One region of the Rhizobium sp. 01L410 genome, then DNA from elsewhere that is predicted to be linked to it. Evidence: predicted binding sites of a transcription regulator. Region 1 holds the regulator's gene; each other region holds the start of a gene.
What was found. Region 1 encodes LexA, which represses DNA repair genes until DNA is damaged. Its sites were predicted from a motif close to TGTTCNNNNTGTGTTCNG; they were not measured.
Positions count from the first base shown of each region.

Region 2: a site for LexA is predicted at 1,885-1,902, ahead of AC1DV9_RS08460 (YifB family Mg chelatase-like AAA ATPase). Genes of this name have one in related genera too.
Region 3: a site for LexA is predicted at 2,922-2,939, ahead of AC1DV9_RS25775 (DNA polymerase IV). Genes of this name have one in related genera too.

Region 1 is NZ_JBFTST010000008.1:96,673-102,351, forward strand. Features, by position in the region: gene AC1DV9_RS18465 (VOC family protein) at 1-740, opposite strand, end outside; gene lexA (transcriptional repressor LexA) at 945-1,658, shown strand; gene AC1DV9_RS18475 (ComEC/Rec2 family competence protein) at 1,639-3,990, opposite strand; gene gltA (citrate synthase) at 4,357-5,646, shown strand; gene lpxB (lipid-A-disaccharide synthase) at 5,677-5,679, opposite strand, start outside.
Region 2 is NZ_JBFTST010000003.1:253,249-258,927, forward strand. Features, by position in the region: gene cysK (cysteine synthase A) at 1-155, shown strand, start outside; gene AC1DV9_RS08460 (YifB family Mg chelatase-like AAA ATPase) at 266-1,798, opposite strand; gene gshB (glutathione synthase) at 1,976-2,923, opposite strand; gene AC1DV9_RS08470 (cupin domain-containing protein) at 3,020-3,523, opposite strand; gene ugpC (sn-glycerol-3-phosphate ABC transporter ATP-binding protein UgpC) at 3,624-4,727, opposite strand; gene ugpE (sn-glycerol-3-phosphate ABC transporter permease UgpE) at 4,730-5,578, opposite strand; gene ugpA (sn-glycerol-3-phosphate ABC transporter permease UgpA) at 5,589-5,679, opposite strand, start outside.
Region 3 is NZ_JBFTST010000015.1:47,804-53,482, forward strand. Features, by position in the region: gene AC1DV9_RS25755 (PleD family two-component system response regulator) at 1-1,315, opposite strand, end outside; gene AC1DV9_RS25760 (response regulator) at 1,334-1,705, opposite strand; gene AC1DV9_RS25765 (DUF3572 domain-containing protein) at 1,841-2,149, shown strand; gene AC1DV9_RS25770 (hypothetical protein) at 2,152-2,817, shown strand; gene AC1DV9_RS25775 (DNA polymerase IV) at 2,943-4,238, shown strand; gene AC1DV9_RS25780 (GNAT family N-acetyltransferase) at 4,235-5,679, opposite strand, start outside.

The DNA of each region.
Region 1 (5,679 bases):
ACGATTGCGCGCGCCCTGAGGCCGTTATCGGTGACAAGTGGCTCGGCATCGAAATAGGCCTCCATGCCCTCGTTCGAGAAGATGGAAAGTCTCCCGTTCGGCAATTCGAAGGATAGGCCGAGTGCCGCCTCCTTAGGCTCCACTCCACCGCTGGCCGTCTCCAGAAATTCAGCGAAGGCCTGCGGATCCTCAGCGCTCAGGGCAATCTCGCTGATGCCGGTGACGCCGTTTGCATGGGTTTCCAGTGCCTTGCGATCGGCCGGAAAGGCGTTGATCCGCTGGCAGGCGAAGAAGAAGACATCGGGTGCCCGGAGATCGGCGGCAAAGGCGAGCTTGAAGGCGCCTGTCGCCTGTGTTCCGTCGGGCATGACGATCGGCCGCGAGAATTCGACCATATCACCGCCGCTCAGCTGTGCGCCGTCATAGGAAGCCTTGTCCGCATCGGCATCATCGGTGCCGAAGACAACAGCCGAAAAGCCGTCATCGCCGCAGCGGAAGCGGAAGGCCTGATCGCGGGCGACGAAGCTGTTGCCCTTCGCGACGGCCGCGTCGCACTCCGCCTGGTTGGCGACACCGAGCGGTTCGAGATAGGTCCTGTCGGCAAGGAAGACGCAGGCATTCTCCGTTCCGAACGGATGACGGCCATCGGCCGCGACGGTGAAACCGAGACGGCCGAGTCGCTCGCGGGCAACATCTATATGGGTGACGGGCAGTACCAGATGATCGAGCGGATGCGTCATGGCGGTTCCCTCCGGTGAAGCCGGCAGAGATTTGCACGCCCTGCCCGGCAAAGCGCAAGCGTGGATCACCAATCCGGCAAATAAACTTTCAAAAACGACGAAAAATCATCGGAAGTTTTACCAATATTTAGGCACTTGCGGAACACATATGGAACATATAGTGTCCGTTCTGGCTTTGTTTCACGAATCTGGGGAAAGACTTCGATGCTGACGCGCAAACAACAGGAGCTTCTCCTCTTCATTCACGAGCGGATGAAGGAGTCCGGCGTACCGCCGTCCTTCGACGAAATGAAGGACGCGCTCGACCTGGCTTCCAAGTCGGGCATCCATCGCCTGATCACCGCGTTGGAAGAGCGCGGTTTCATTCGCCGCCTACCGAACAGGGCGCGCGCACTCGAGGTCATCAAGCTTCCGGAAGCCTACAGCCCGAGCATTCAGCCGCGCCGCGGATTCTCGCCGAGCGTCATCGAAGGCAGCCTCGGCAAGCCGCAGCCGGTCGCGCCGCCGAAGCCGGCGAACGAGGACAATCACACGTCGATCTCCGTGCCGGTCATGGGCCGGATCGCAGCCGGTGTGCCGATTTCGGCGATCCAGCAGAACACCCACGACATTACAGTTCCCGCCGACATGCTCGGAAACGGTGAGCACTATGCTCTTGAGGTCAAGGGCGACTCCATGATCGAGGCCGGCATCTTCGACGGCGACACGGTCATCATCCGCAACACCAATACCGCCAATGCCGGTGATATCGTCGTTGCGCTCGTCGATGACGAAGAGGCAACACTGAAGCGCTTCCGCCGCAAGGGCGCGTCCATTGCGCTCGAAGCTGCCAACCCGGCTTACGAAACCCGCATTTTTGGACCTGACCGCGTCAAGGTTCAGGGCAAACTCGTCGGCCTTATCCGCCGCTATCACTGAGCGGTTCGCTTTCACCAAAAGCTCCACTGCGCCAGTCATAGGCGCGGTGGCGGGTCCAGGGACGATCGAGACCCTCGAATGATGTGGTGATTTCGGCGATCCCATTGGGGAAACGAAGCTCGACAGCGCCTGTCTTCCGCAATGTCTCCCCGGTGAAAAGCATGGCGCCTGAGCGGCAGGTATCGAGGCGCAGGCGAATCGGTGTGACGACGATATCGGATATGTCGCAGGCTGGGCCAAGGAACGCCGCATTCTCGACCACGGTCAGGATCGAACCGTTGTCGAGCTTCGCCGTACACCAGGCATTTTTCACGCATGAGAAGCGCTCGCCCGTCGCACTCGCCTTGATCGCGTTCATGGTGTCGTTCTGCTGTGTCTCCGTCAGTTTCAGCCTTTCACCGCGCGGTGCGATGGGAATATCCGGCAGCGCCGGGAACGCCGGTGGTAGATGCTCATCGAGCACCAGCGCGCGCCTCCATTGATCAAAGATGAAGCCCGGTGGCCGTTCGCGATTGGTGGCGAGGCCGTTGTCGCTGACGATGCCCGCCATGCTCCCGTCCTCGGCAATCACGATTTTCGGCGGCGGAGGACCTCCAAACATCGCGGCGGCTGTCGTCGATGCCATCAAGATCGCGGTGCCGAGATGGCGCATGCGGCTGCGCAGCAAAGTCAGCAGCAGGAAACCTGTCACCGCCGCGGGAAAGTACCAAGACGCCAGGCGCCCGACGCCGATATCGCCGCCCCATGAGGCAACCGTCCTGGCGATGGCGATCACCAGATCGAGCCCGAAGCCCGTCACCTGCCACGCCCATGCATCGAGGCCGAAGGGCATCAGCAGCATGGCAATGAGGCCGAACGGCATGATGATGAAGGAGATGATCGGCATGGCGGCGAGATTGGCTGGCAGGCCATAGGCCGTCAGCCGGTGGAAGTGCTCGACCGAGAACAATGCAGTCGAGAAGCCGCCGATGACGGAGGTCAGCAGGATGCCGCCGAAGAACGCAGCGGCGGAAGACAGCATCCTGACGGCGCGAAACTTTGCGAAGGGCCGGTCGCGCACCGGCCTCTCCTTCCAGAGCGCATAGCCGGCGACGAGGGCCAGTGTCGCGGCGAAGGACATCTGGAAGCTTGGCCCCATGATCTCCGAGGGTGAGAGGACAATGATCACGAGCGCCGATAAGGCTACGTTGCGCAGACTGATCGACGGCCGGTCGAAGAAGACCGCCGCCAGCATGATTGCCATCATGATAAAGGCGCGTTCGGCGGAGACGGCGAAGCCCGAGATCAGGAAATAGGCGGTGACGGCGGCAAGCGCACCGGCTGCGGCGATCTTCTTGACGGGATAGGCCTGGACGACAGCCGGAAACAGGCTGAGCACGGTGCGGAAGCCGACGAAGAAGATGCCTGCCGACAGCGCCATGTTGAGACCGGAAATGGCAATGATATGCGCAAGCCCGGATTGGCGCAGCGCCTCAGTCGTCCCACTCGAAATGGCGCGACGCTCGTCTGTGACCAGCGCGGCGGCAAAAGCGCCGGTATCCCCCGGCAGGATACCTCTGATACGATCGCCGATGCCGCTTCTCAGACGGTAGAGCCATTCAAGCGCGCGATCCTGCATCGATGAGGGCTCGGGTTCGGCCGCTGGCACCACGGCAGGGGCACCATAAAAGAAACCGTTGCCACCGACGCCGTCGAAATAGGCACCAAACGAAAAGTCGTTGAGGCCGGGAAGAGCGGGGCCTGAGGGCGGCGTCAGCCTTGCCCGACCCTTCAGCCAAGTCCCGGTTTCGAACTCCGCTTTCTGGCCGCGTGCAATCACAGTCACCTGCTCTGGCGGCCGTTTCAGCGCCGGGTTCTCCGTCGCCTTGAGCGCCAGCAGATACCGCCAGCCGCCGCGGCCATCGCTTTCCCGGCGCTCGACCCGGCCTGTCAGCGTTGTCGTTACCGCCGAATCGAGAACGACAGTACCGGCTCTCCAGGTCTCGAATTGTGCAGCGAGGATGCCGACAGCGATCAACATCATGGAGACTAGGCAGATCCGGCTCCACTCTCGGCCGCGATCCATCACTGCGAGCAGCAGAAGTAGCGCGATTGCGCATGAAAGCGGCACAGCCGGTGAAATGTCTGCGCCGCAGGCAAACCAGAGAACGGAGCCCAGTCCGAGCGCCACCGGCGCAAACAACATGCGGCCGCCATAAGCCAGTTCTTCGACAGCGCAGGCCGGCAGGCTTTGCGCAACACGGCGCTGCAGCGACCGAAGAGCATGAATAGAAAGCTGCCGGCGGTGACCTAGATTAACAGGTGCGAAGAGAGAGCCTGCTGCAGGCGGCATCAGCGGCGTCTGCGGCAATTTGGCCGCGGCACCGATGGTGATCGTGCTGACGTCGCTGGTTTTCAACTCCGGCATGCAAAGAGCCTGATGACCCGATAGAATACAACCAGAATGCAACCCTGCGCGCGTTTCAGCAACAATAATCGATTGAAAAATGATGAAAAAACGTGAGTGCAAAAAGCCTAAATAAATCATCGGCTTCCGCTATGCGTTTACGGCATCGCAGGAGTGCCTAAAAGTTGATACTGCGATGCACAAAATGGCGTCACGGTAACTTGGCATTAGGCGCGCTATCATATAGCAATCTGAGCGGACGCTTAACCCTATGGCGCTTTTATGGCGCCGCCGCCAATTTGGAGGATCAGAATGACGGATCAAAGCGCAACAATCAAAATCGGCGACAAGTCCGCCAATCTTTCCGTAAAGAGCGGAACGATTGGGCCTGATGTCATCGATATCGGCGCACTCTACAAGAACACCGGTTCCTTCACGTACGATCCTGGTTTTACCTCGACCGCATCCTGTGAATCGAAGATCACCTACATCGATGGCGATGAAGGCGTTCTGCTGCACCGCGGCTATCCGATCGAGCAGCTCGCCGAGCACGGCGACTTCCTCGAAGTCTGCTATCTGCTGCTCTACGGCGAACTCCCGACCGCAGCGCAGAAGAAGGACTTCGATTACCGCGTCACGCACCACACCATGGTGCACGAGCAGATGAGCCGCTTCTTCACCGGATTCCGCCGCGATGCCCACCCGATGGCCGTCATGTGCGGCTGTGTCGGCGCGCTTTCGGCCTTCTACCACGACTCGACCGACATCACCGATCCGCACCAGCGCATGGTCGCTTCGCTGCGCATGATCGCCAAGATGCCGACGCTGGCCGCCATGGCCTACAAGTATCACATCGGTCAGCCCTTCGTTTACCCGAAGAACGACCTCGACTATGCGTCGAACTTCCTGCGTATGTGCTTTGCCGTTCCGTGCGAAGAGTACACGGTCAATCCGGTTCTCTCCCGCGCCATGGACCGCATCTTCATCCTGCACGCCGACCACGAGCAGAACGCTTCGACCTCGACCGTTCGTCTCGCCGGCTCTTCGGGTGCGAACCCGTTCGCCTGCATCGCGGCCGGCATTGCCTGCCTCTGGGGCCCTGCCCACGGCGGCGCCAATGAAGCTGCCCTCAACATGCTCTCGGAAATCGGCTCGGTCGACCGCATCCCTGAATATGTCGCACGCGCCAAGGACAAGAACGATCCGTTCCGCCTGATGGGCTTCGGTCACCGCGTCTACAAGAACTACGATCCGCGCGCCAAGATCATGCAGAAGACGACGCATGAAGTTCTCGGCGAACTCGGCATCAAGGACGATCCGCTTCTCGAAGTGGCGATGGAACTCGAGCGCATCGCGCTCACCGACGAGTATTTCATCGAGAAGAAGCTCTACCCGAACATCGACTTCTATTCGGGCATCACGCTGAAGGCTCTTGGCTTCCCCACGACCATGTTCACGGTTCTCTTCGCTCTCGCCCGCACCGTCGGCTGGATCGCGCAGTGGAACGAGATGATCGAGGATCCGCAGCAGCGTATCGGCCGTCCGCGCCAGCTCTATATCGGCGAGGCGGAGCGCAACTACGTTCCGGTTTCCAAGCGCTAAGCGCCTATATCGGCGAAACAAAAAACCCGGTCA
Region 2 (5,679 bases), on a different contig from region 1:
GCGTGCCGGTCGGCATCTCGTCCGGTGCGGCACTCGCCGCCGCCATCAAGGTCGGTAGCCGCGAGGAAAATGCCGGCAAGACCATCGTGGTGATCATCCCGTCCTTTGCCGAGCGCTATCTCTCGACGGCGCTATTTGATGGGCTCGGGAGCTGATCAGCGAATAGCGAATAGCGAATAGCGAATAGCGAAGCTTGCTCGGCCCTAAGCGCCCAGCAAGCTTTTCTTTTTCTATTCGCTATTCGCTACTCACTATTCGCTTCCCTTCATGCTGCAGCCGTCAGCCGCTCGCCTGCGATCCGATAGGAGATCGCTTCAGCCAGATGGATACGGCCGACAGTCGTCTTTCCATCTAGATCGGCAAGGGTACGTGCGACTTTCAGAACGCGATGATAGCCGCGGGCGGAGAAGCGCATCTTCTCGGCCGCATCCCGCAACAGCTGCAAGCCGCCGGCATCCGGTTCGGCGTATTTCTCGATGAGCGCCGTCGAGCAGCGCGCGTTGGTGACGATGCCGCCGAGGCCTGCAGCGATGAACCGGTCGGCCTGCAAGTCTCGCGCCCGTGCAACGCGGGCCGCCACCGTGCTGCTTGCCTCAGCCGGCATCGGCCGGATCAAGTCCGTTGCTGCCACGGCCGGTACGTCGATGCGGATATCGATGCGATCCATCAGCGGGCCGGAGATCCGCCCCTGATAGTCGGACTGGCAGCGCGGCCCGCGGGCGCAGCTATGGCCCGGCTCTCCCGCCATCCCGCAACGGCAGGGGTTCATGGCGGCGACCAGCTGGATACTGGCCGGATAGGAGACCCGGTGATTGGCGCGGGCGATGATGCATTCGCCGGTCTCCAGCGGCTGGCGCAGTGCATCCAGCGCCTGTGGCGAGAATTCCGGAAATTCATCGAGAAAGAGCACGCCATGATGGGCAAGCGACGCCTCGCCGGGCCTTGCCCGGAGACCGCCGCCGACCATGGCGGCCATGGTCGCGGAATGATGCGGGGTGCGGAACGGACGGCGATCGGAAAGCTTGCCGCCGGAGAGCTGCCCGGCGATCGAGTGAATCATCGAGACTTCAAGCAACTCGGCGGCCGAAAGCGGTGGCAGGATCGACGGCAGGCGCGCCGCGAGCATCGACTTGCCCGAACCGGGCGGACCGACCATCAGCAGATTATGATTTCCGGCCGCTGCGACCTCGAGCGCGCGCTTGGCGCTCTCCTGACCCTTGATATCCGCAAGATCGGGCAGGTTGGCGGCGTTGGCGCGGATCGACGGCTCGGGGCGCGACAGGACCTGCGTACCGCGGAAATGATTGGCGAGGGCGATCAGGCTTCTCGGCGCCAGAATATCAAGGCCGGTCCCGGCCCATGCCGCTTCCGGGCCGCTGTCGGCCGGGCAGATCAGGCCCTTACCAAGCCCGTTGGCACCGATCGCCGCCGGAAGCGCACCGGCAACCGGGGCGATCGTGCCATCCAGATTGAGTTCGCCGAGCACGACATAATCCGCGAGCGCATCGCCGGGAATGGCGCCGAGCGCCGCCATCAGGCCGAGCGCGATCGGCAGATCGAAATGCGAGCCTTCCTTTGGAAGATCGGCGGGTGCCAGATTGACGGTGACCCGCTTGGCCGGAAGCGCCAGCCCCGACGCATGAAGGGCGGCCTGAACCCGCTCGCGGCTTTCCGCTACGGCCTTGTCGGGAAGACCCACGATCTGCATGCCGACCTTGCCCGGAGCGACCATCACCTGGACTTCGACCGGCACACCTTCAATGCCCTGAAATGCAACCGTACTGACGCGCGCGACCATGCCCCTGCCCCCGCAACCAACTACATCGCGTTTTACGACCCATCATGGCCGCCAATTGCAATCTGGCATGGAAAACGGAATAAAACAAGAACAATAAACGAACAGATTCCCGCGCCCGCTGCGTTCAGGTTGCAGCTGGTTGTATTGGGCCGTCAAAATGAGAACAAAACACTCGTTTTAGGGACGCTTGCGCTCGATGGCATCCCAGAGAAGGCTGGCAATATCGGCGCCACCGAACTTTGCGACCTCGCGCAATCCGGTCGGAGAGGTGACGTTGATCTCCGTCATGTAGTCGCCGATGACGTCGATGCCGACCAGCAGGAAGCCGCGCTCCTTCAGAGCCGGGCCGATGCGCTTGCAGATTTCCTTCTCGCGCGCCGTCAGCTCGGTCGCCTCGGCGCGGCCGCCGACATGCATGTTGGAGCGGCTGTCATGCTCCGCCGGAACGCGGTTGATGGCGCCGACAGGTTCGCCGTCAACGAGGATGATCCGCTTGTCGCCCTTGCGCACGTCAGGCAGGTATTGCTGAGCGATGAAGGGCTCGCGGAAGAGCTGGCCGAACATTTCGAGCAGCGAGGAAAGGTTGCGGTCGTCCTTGGTCGAGTGGAAGACACCGGCGCCGCCATTGCCGTAGAGCGGCTTGAGGATGATATCGCCCATCTCATCGCGGAAGCGGCGGATTTCGGCGGCGTCCTTGGTGATCAGCGTCTTCGGCATCAGATCGGCGAATTCGGTGACGAAGATCTTTTCCGGCGAGTTACGCACCCAGGCCGGATCGTTGACCACGAGTGTCTTCGGGTGGATGCGCTCGAGCAGATGCGTCGAGGTGATATAGGCCATATCGAAGGGCGGATCCTGACGCAGCAGGACGACATCCATGGTCGAGAGATCGATGCGCTCGGGGGCGCCGAGCTCGAAATGGTCGCCCTTGACGTCGCGCAGGATCATCGGCTCGACCGAGGCAAAGACCTGGCCATCGCGGAAACTCAGACGATCCGGCGTGTAATGAAAAAGCTTGTAGCCCCGGGTCTGCGCCTCAAGGCTCATGGCGAAGGTGGAATCGCCTGCGATGTTGATACCCGAAACATGGTCCATCTGGACCGCTACGTTCTTGATCTTGGCCATTTCCGTCCCTCACTGAATGCCGGACAGATGTAGGTCGCAAGACGGCTGAACGCAACGGCCAATCAATGGCTTCGTGATATCGCGATCAAGGTTTCTTCAGGCCGCGAGGCCTTGCTGTCCGGTGTTGCGCAGCATGTTGCGGAGGCGGTAGGCGAGCGCCACCGGCTTCGGGAAGGGCTTGCGCAGGAAGGCAACCTTGCGAACGTAATTATCGACCCGCCAGCTGGCCCAGGTGCCGCCGGCGAAGAAGGCGACGTCGCCGGCGCGGAGTGTGCGCTCGGTGCCGTCTTCAGCGGTGATATGGACCTCTCCCTCGATGATCATCACCGTCTCGTCCCAGCCGAAGAACCAGCGGAACTCACCGGCGGTGCAATCCCAGATCGCTGTCAGCGAAGCTTCGTCGTGGCCGCGTGAATGCTCGGCGGTGCGGGCCTGCGGGTCGCCGCTGACCACCCAGTCCGGGTTGATCGGCGTCGACTTCATCGGCAGATGGTCGCTCGAATGCGCGATGAAGGATTTGCCGCGCGGCATCGCCACAGCATACGGCACCGTGCGCGCAGCCATTGCGACCGCACTTGCAAGCATAAGCTTCCAGGCCATGAAACACCCCGTTTGCTACCCCAATGTTCGCGGAATAACAGACAAGTCGTAAGAGAGGCGTTCAAGCAGCCGCTAAAATTTTAACGGTTCCTGACGAAGCCTACTGGACTGGCTCGGCGGCGACCGGCGCGCTTGTGCTGGCCGCGACGCCGGCACCGATCCGCTTGCCGCTATCGGCTGCGAAGAAGTGAAGCTTTTCGGGGGCGATGACGAAGCGCATTTCGCCGGCGAGCGGCGTTTCCGGCGAGACGACCGCAGTCAGCTGCTGATCGCCGAGCATACCGTGGACGAGGCGCTGCGAGCCCAGTTCCTCGACATATTCGACGGCGAGCGGCATGGCATATTCGTCCGGGCGCGCGAGACGCAGGTCCTCAGCACGCATGCCGATGGTAACAGGGCCGGAGGCCGGAGCGTTGCCTGCGAGGTCGATCAGGCTCGGGCCGATCGCCAGCTTGTCGCCATGCAATTCCGCCTTCAGGAGGTTCATGGCCGGTGAGCCGATGAAGCTGGCGACGAAGGTGGAGGCCGGGGTGTGGTAGACGTCGAGCGGCGCGCCGATCTGTTCGATCTCGCCACCATTCAGGACGACGAGGCGGTCCGCCAGCGTCATCGCTTCCAGCTGGTCGTGGGTGACATAGATCGAGGTGGTGCCGAGGCGGCGTTGCAGACGCTTGATCTCGCCGCGCATCGAGACGCGAAGCTTGGCATCGAGGTTGGACAACGGCTCATCGAAGAGGAAGACGGCCGGCTTGCGGACGATGGCCCGACCCATGGCGACGCGCTGGCGCTGACCACCCGAGAGAGCCTTCGGCTTGCGCTCCAGATATTGCTCGATCTGCAGCATGCGGGCGGCTTCGGCCACGCGAGCGTCGATCTCGTTCTTCGGCGTCTTGCGGTTCTTCAGGCCATATTCGAGGTTCTGGCGGACCGACATATGCGGGTAAAGCGCATAGTTCTGGAACACCATGGCGATGTCGCGATCGGCCGGTTCGACATTGTTGACGACGCGGTTACCGATCTTCACCTGTCCCTCGGAAATGCTCTCGAGACCGGCGATCATGCGCAGCAGGGTGGACTTGCCGCAGCCGGACGGGCCGACGAGGACGATGAACTCGCCGTCCCTGATGTTGATGCCGACACCCGAGACAGCCTTGACGCCGCCCTGATAGATTTTGCCGACGCCTTCTACATCGATAGAGGCCATTATCATTTCTCCGTTTCGACCAGGCCTTTGACGAAAAGGCGCTGCATGACGATGATGATGAGAACCGGCGGCAGGGCGGCGAGGATGACGCCTGCCATCACGAGGTTCCATTGTGTATCGCCGTCCAGTACCGAAGCCAGACGCTTGATGCCCATGACCGCGGTGTAATAGCCGGGATCGGTGGTGATCAGCATCGGCCAGAGATACTGGTTCCAGCCATAGATGAAGAGGATGATGAACAGCGCCGCGATATTGGTGCGCGACAGCGGCAGCAGGATATCCCGGAAGAATTTCATGGCGCCGGCGCCATCGACGCGGGCCGCTTCCATCAGCTCTTCCGGGATCGTCAGGAAGAACTGACGGAACAGGAAGGTCGCGGTCGCCGAGGCGATCAGCGGGATGACGAGGCCCGGATAGGAATTCAGCATGCCGAGATCGGCGACCACCTTGTAGGTCGGCAGGATGCGGACCTCGACCGGCAGCATCAGCGTCAGGAAGATGATCCAGAAGGCCACCATGCGCAGCGGAAAGCGGAAATAGACGATCGCGAATGCGGAGATGATCGAGATGGCGATCTTGCCGACGGCGATCATGACAGCCATCGCCAGGCTGTTTGCCAGCATCAATGCAAATGGCGGCGCACCGGCGACGGAATTGCCGCTGCCGAGCAGCTGGCTGAAATTGGAGATCATTTGATCGCCGGGGAGAAGCGGTACTAGGCCGGTCATGAAATCGGTCGAGCCGTGGGTCGCCGCAATGAAGGCGAGGTAGACGGGAAAGACCACGGTCACGACGCCGACGATCAGGATGAAATGCGTCAGAAAGTTCAGAAAGGGACGGTTCTCGATCATCGCGCGGGCCTCAATACTGGACTTTTTTCTCGATCCAGCGGAACTGGATGACGGTCAGGGCGACAACGATGAGCATCAACACCACCGACTGCGCCGCCGAC
Region 3 (5,679 bases), on a different contig from region 1:
GATCGGCCTGCTTCATCAGCTGATCAGGCGTCAACACGCTCGATTGGCGCGAAGCGATGCCGAACGAGGCCGTGACCTTTAGCTCCTCGCCTGCCGATTTCAACGTGAAGCTATTGTCTTCGATCGACGCCCGCAGGCGCTCCGCCACGGCTGCCGCGACCTCCGGAGAAGTATCGGGCATGACGACGACGAATTCCTCGCCGCCATAGCGGCAGGCAAGATCGGCGCCGCGCACGGTCGAGCGGATGCGGTTGGCGAATTCCTTCAGGACTTCGTCGCCAGCATCATGGCCGTAGGTATCGTTGACCTGCTTGAATCGATCGATGTCGGTGATCAGCACCGAGAGCGGCTTGCCCCGCGCCATCGAGCGGTTGAAGAGCACGTTCAGGTGATTGTCGAGATAGCGGCGGTTATTCAGCCCAGTCAGTGCGTCGGTAACCGCGAGCTCGATCGTGTGCTTGACGCTGGCGCGTAGGCGGTCGTTGAAGCGCTTGCGGCGGATCTGCGTCAGGCTGCGGGCAACAAGCTCGTTCGGATCGAGCGGACGGATAATGTAATCGTTGACGCCGAGATCCAGCGCCCGGATCACCATGTCGTCGGCGCCCTGCTCGGTGATGATCAGGATCGGGAGGAAGCGTGTGCGCTCCAGCGAACGGAACTGAGAGCAGAGCCGCAGCGGATCGTAGTCGTCGAAATTGGTATTGACGATCACCAGCTCGAACGCGTTTTCCGCCGCTTCGAAGAGAGCCGCCTGGGGATCGGAGATCGCCGTCACATCGGCGATCGGCTTCAGCGTCTTGATGATGCGTTCCTGCGAATTGGCGCGGCCATCGACAAGCAGGATCTGGCCTGCGTCCTCGGCCCGTCCCTCGCCTGCCCGCAGCAGATCGTCCATGCCCATGGTCTGCGCCGTTTCGGCGCGGATGCGCAGTTCGTCGCTCAGCGTCTTCAGGCGTAGCAGGCTCTTGACCCGCGAGATCAGCTGCAGGTCGTTGACCGGCTTGGTCAGGAAATCGTCGGCACCGGCCTTCAGGCCGCGCACACGGTCGGCCGGCTGATCGAGCGCGGTGACCATGACGACGGGGATATGCGAGGTCTTCGGATTGGCCTTCAGGCGCTCACAGACCTCGAAGCCGTTGAGACCCGGCATCATGACATCGAGAAGAATGATATCGACCTGGTTGCGATCACAGATCGCCAGCGCCTCATAGCCATCGGCAGCGGTCAGCACGTCGAAATACTCGGCGACGAGCCGCGCTTCGAGCAGCTTCACGTTCGCCGGAATATCGTCAACAACCAGAATGCGCGCAGTCATGAGCTTCTTTCCGATGCACTAAGCATCGCCGAGATAGGTCTTGATCGTTTCGATGAATTTCGGAACCGAGATCGGTTTTGAGACATAGGCCTCGCAACCGCCCTGACGAATCCGTTCCTCGTCGCCCTTCATGGCAAAGGCCGTGACGGCGATGACGGGAATGACATGAAGTTCGTCATCCTCTTTCAGCCACTTGGTCACCTCGAGACCGGAAACTTCCGGCAGCTGAATGTCCATGAGGATCAGATCCGGACGGTGTTTTCGAGCAAGATCAAGCGCTTCCATGCCGTTCCGGGTCTGGATGGTCGTATATCCCGAGGCCTCGATCAGGTCGCGAAAGAGCTTCATGTTGAGCTCATTATCTTCTACAATCATCACCTGTTTGGGCATGGCAAGCTCGTTCCTATGTTCCGTCCCTGCAAATGTCCGCCTGACAAGAAGCGACCTGCGAACGCGCGGCTCGACGAAACCGATAGCGGCAAGCTACCGGTATTTGGTTGAAAAAAAGGTAACTTACCCAGCGAAATGCAAAGCAACTTCAAGACCTCTAAACAACTGGCCAGGGATCCGCATGAAACGGCGATCGCCGTACTCGGCTGGCTTGCAAATGAACCCGACATGTTTTCGCGTTTTCTTGCGCTGACCGGCATTGAACCGGCCCAGGTGCGCAACGCGATCAACGATACGGCCTTCCTTTCCGGCATGCTCGACTTCGTCATGCAGCATGAGCCGACAGCCTTGGCTTTCTGCCAGGCGAGCGGCACGCCGCCCGAGGCGCTGACGGCTGCCTGGCAGCATTTCTCGTCGCCCGGTCTCGATTCGGGGCAGTATTGACCGTGGCCGAGATCGAGCACCTCGACACATCGCATGTGCGGCTCGCCGACCGGCCCCTGATCGTCTGCGACGTCGATGACGTCGTGCTGCAATTCATCGTGCCGTTCGAACGCTTTCTTGAGAGCGAGGGCTACCGGCTGGTGCCGCGATCGTTCAAGCTGCACGGAAACATCGAAACGCCGGACGGGACAGCGGCTGACGAAGTCACTGTCAGCCGGCTGATCGAAACCTTTTTCGAGCGGCAGGAAGAGTGGCAGGCGCCGCTTCTGCTTGCAGAGGAAACTCTGGCGCGCCTTTCCGGCACCGCCGACATCGTGCTCCTGACGGCCATGCCGCCCGTCTATCGCGACCAGCGCCGCAGATTGCTCGACCGCTTCGAGCTGCATTACCCGCTTCTGGCGTCGCTGCAGCCCAAGGGGCCGATCGTCAAGGCGCTGCACGGCGCCCGCGATGTGCCCGTCGTGTTCATCGACGACATGGTGCGCAACCTTCATTCGGTCCATGAACATGTCGAGGATTGCCTGCTGCTGCACCTGATGCCGGAGTCGGACATTCATCGCTTTGCCCCTTCGGCCATGGAAGGCATCGCCCGGGTGAAGGGCTGGGAGGAGGCATCTGTTCATATCGGCGAACACTTTGGCGCCTCCGGCGGCAGTGGCCGCGGCTGATCCGCTGTCTTCATCGATCCAACGGCCCCAAAATGCCGTTTGTTATCCAACGCCACGGCGCTCCTCTGTCTTGAGACTCAAGAACTTAGAGCGTAATGTCGCGATGTTCAATATTTGTTCCCGTGATGACTTTGGCTGCACCTGACAAGACACCCGGCTTCTGTCGCGACTGCCTTGCCGAGCAGAAGGCGGAGACGCGCCGTTGCGTCAGCTGCGGAAGCCCGCGGCTTGTCCGGCACAAGGAGCTTTACGGCCTGACGCTGGCGCATATCGACTGCGACGCCTTTTATGCGGCAGTCGAAAAGCGCGACAATCCCGAACTCGCCGACAAGCCCGTGATCATCGGCGGCGGCAAGCGCGGCGTGGTTTCCACCGCCTGCTATATCGCCCGTATTCATGGCGTGCGCTCTGCCATGCCGATGTTCAAGGCCCTGGAAGCCTGCCCGCAGGCGATCGTCATCCGGCCCGACATGGAGAAATATGTCAGGGTCGGCCGCGAGGTCAGGTCGATGATGCAGGAGCTGACGCCGCTGGTGCAGCCGTTATCGATCGACGAAGCCTTCCTGGAACTCGGCGGCACCGAGCGCCTGCACAACGATCCCCCTGCCCGGACGCTGGCGAAATTCGTACGGCGGGTGGAGAAGGAGATCGGCATCAGCGTGTCGGTCGGGCTTTCCTATTGCAAGTTCCTCGCCAAGGTTGCTTCAGACCTGCAGAAACCCCGCGGCTTTTCGGTCATCGGGCGTGAAGAGGCTGTGGAGTTTCTGGCGCCGCGCCCGGTGACGACCATCTGGGGCGTCGGCAAGGCCTTCGCGGCAACGCTGGAGGCCGACGGTATCCGGACGATCGGTCAGTTGCAGCAGATGGAAGAGACCGACCTGATGCGCCGCTATGGCAGCATGGGTCAGCGCCTCGCCCGGCTCTCCCGCGGCATCGACGACCGCGAAGTGCATCTCAACGAGGCAGCGAAAAGCGTCTCGTCGGAAACCACCTTCTTCGAAGACATTTCCCGTCACGAGGATCTCGTGCCGATCCTGCGGAACCTCTCCGAGAAGGTGTCCTGGCGGCTGAAGAAGGATGACATCGCCGGCCATACCGTCGTGCTGAAGATGAAGACTGCGGATTTCAAGCTACGGACGCGCAACAGGCGGCTGGAAGACCCGACGCAGCTTGCCGACCGGATCTTCCGCACCGGCGTCGAGCTGCTTGAACGGGAGACCGACGGCACTAAGTTTCGGCTGCTCGGCATGGGCGTCACCGATCTTTGCGATCCCGGCCGCGCCGATCCGCCCGATCTGATCGACGAGCAATCGACCCGCCGCGCGGCCGCCGAAGCGGCGATGGACAAGCTGCGCGAAAAGTTCGGCAAGAACACCGTCGAGACCGGTTACACGTTCGGCAGCGGCAAGCGCGACCGCTAGGCGACGGCCATCGCGTTGATCTGCGCCAGCACGGCCGCCTTGTTCAGCGCCGCCTGTGCGTGATCGGGCGCCAGTTCGAGGGCTCGCGAATAGCTTTCCGCCGCATCCTCCAACCGGCCCATCCGGCGCAGAACATTGCCGCGATTGTTAAAGGCCGCGGCATAGGACGGCGAAAGGGCGATGGCGCGCTCATAGCTGGCGATGGCCGCAGCATCCTCGGACAGAGCGGCAAGGATATTGCCGCAGGTGCAATGGGCCGCCGCATTGCCAGGCCCGGCGGCCAGCGCCTCAAGGATCGACGACTTTGCGGCATCGAGGCGGCCCTGCTGCAACAGCACGAGCGCCAGCTGATGCAGGGCCGCAAAGTGCCCGGGCACCGCTTCGATGATGCGGCGATAGCCGGATTCGGCGCGCGCCAGGGAGCCCTGACGGTGATCTGCGATCGCGGTGCGCATCAGCGCCTCCAACTCGATATCCGCAGCCGGCCGGCGCCGTGCCGCTTCGAGGCTTTCAGCCAGCGCCAGCGTCTGGGAATGAGAAGGATCGGTGGCGAGGATCTGGCGGCAGCAGAGATCGGCATTTTCGATATCGCCTTTCGCCGCCATCTGCGCGGCGCGGTGACAGGCCGCGTCCAGCGAGCGCGGGTCGAGACGATCGCCGATATTGCGCTCGGAGACCGTCATCACCCTGCGACGCTCCACCAGCTGCTGTTCGCCGCCGAAAGTGAACTTGTAGGCAAAATCTCCGGTACCGAAATCGTAGTTCCGGTAGCCATTCTCGATTGCCCAGCGCAGGCAATAGCAATGCAGCGTGAAGCCCGGGCTGTGAGAGGCCGCGTTGCTATCCCGGCTGCCGATGAAGCAGATCATCGTCTTCTTCTTGTGATCGAGATAGAGGACCTGCATGGCGACAGGCCTGTCGCCCTCCCAAAGCACAGGCACCAGAAGCGATCCGTCATCAAGCGAACCGGGCAACATCTTGCGGCAACCGGCAATGATCCCGGCGGCATAATCCGGCTGACGCACACCCCATTGCGCATTCCACATCGCATAGAAGGTCTCGAGATTCTGCTCGAATGTCTCGGCGGTCGTATGCGTGATGTGCAGCCCATGCTTGCCGCTCGCCAGATCCCGCAGAGCGACCCGCGCGTTGCGGCGCGCCTTGGCGCTGAGACGGGTAGTGAGGAATGTCTCGAAGTCATCCGCCAACGGAATATACACATAGGCGTCGTGATCGATGCTTTCGCCGGCATCGGTGATATGGTCAGCCCGGACGACCTTTGCCGGCACGAATTCCTGGCGCGGGAAACTGCCGATCAGTGCGGAAAGACGCTGGTCGGACAGATAGATCTCATCGAGATTGAACCGGCGCCAATTGAAGGTCTGCAGACAGGCTGCGAAAGCCGCCATCGCCTCGTCGGACCATTCGGGGCGTGAAAGAA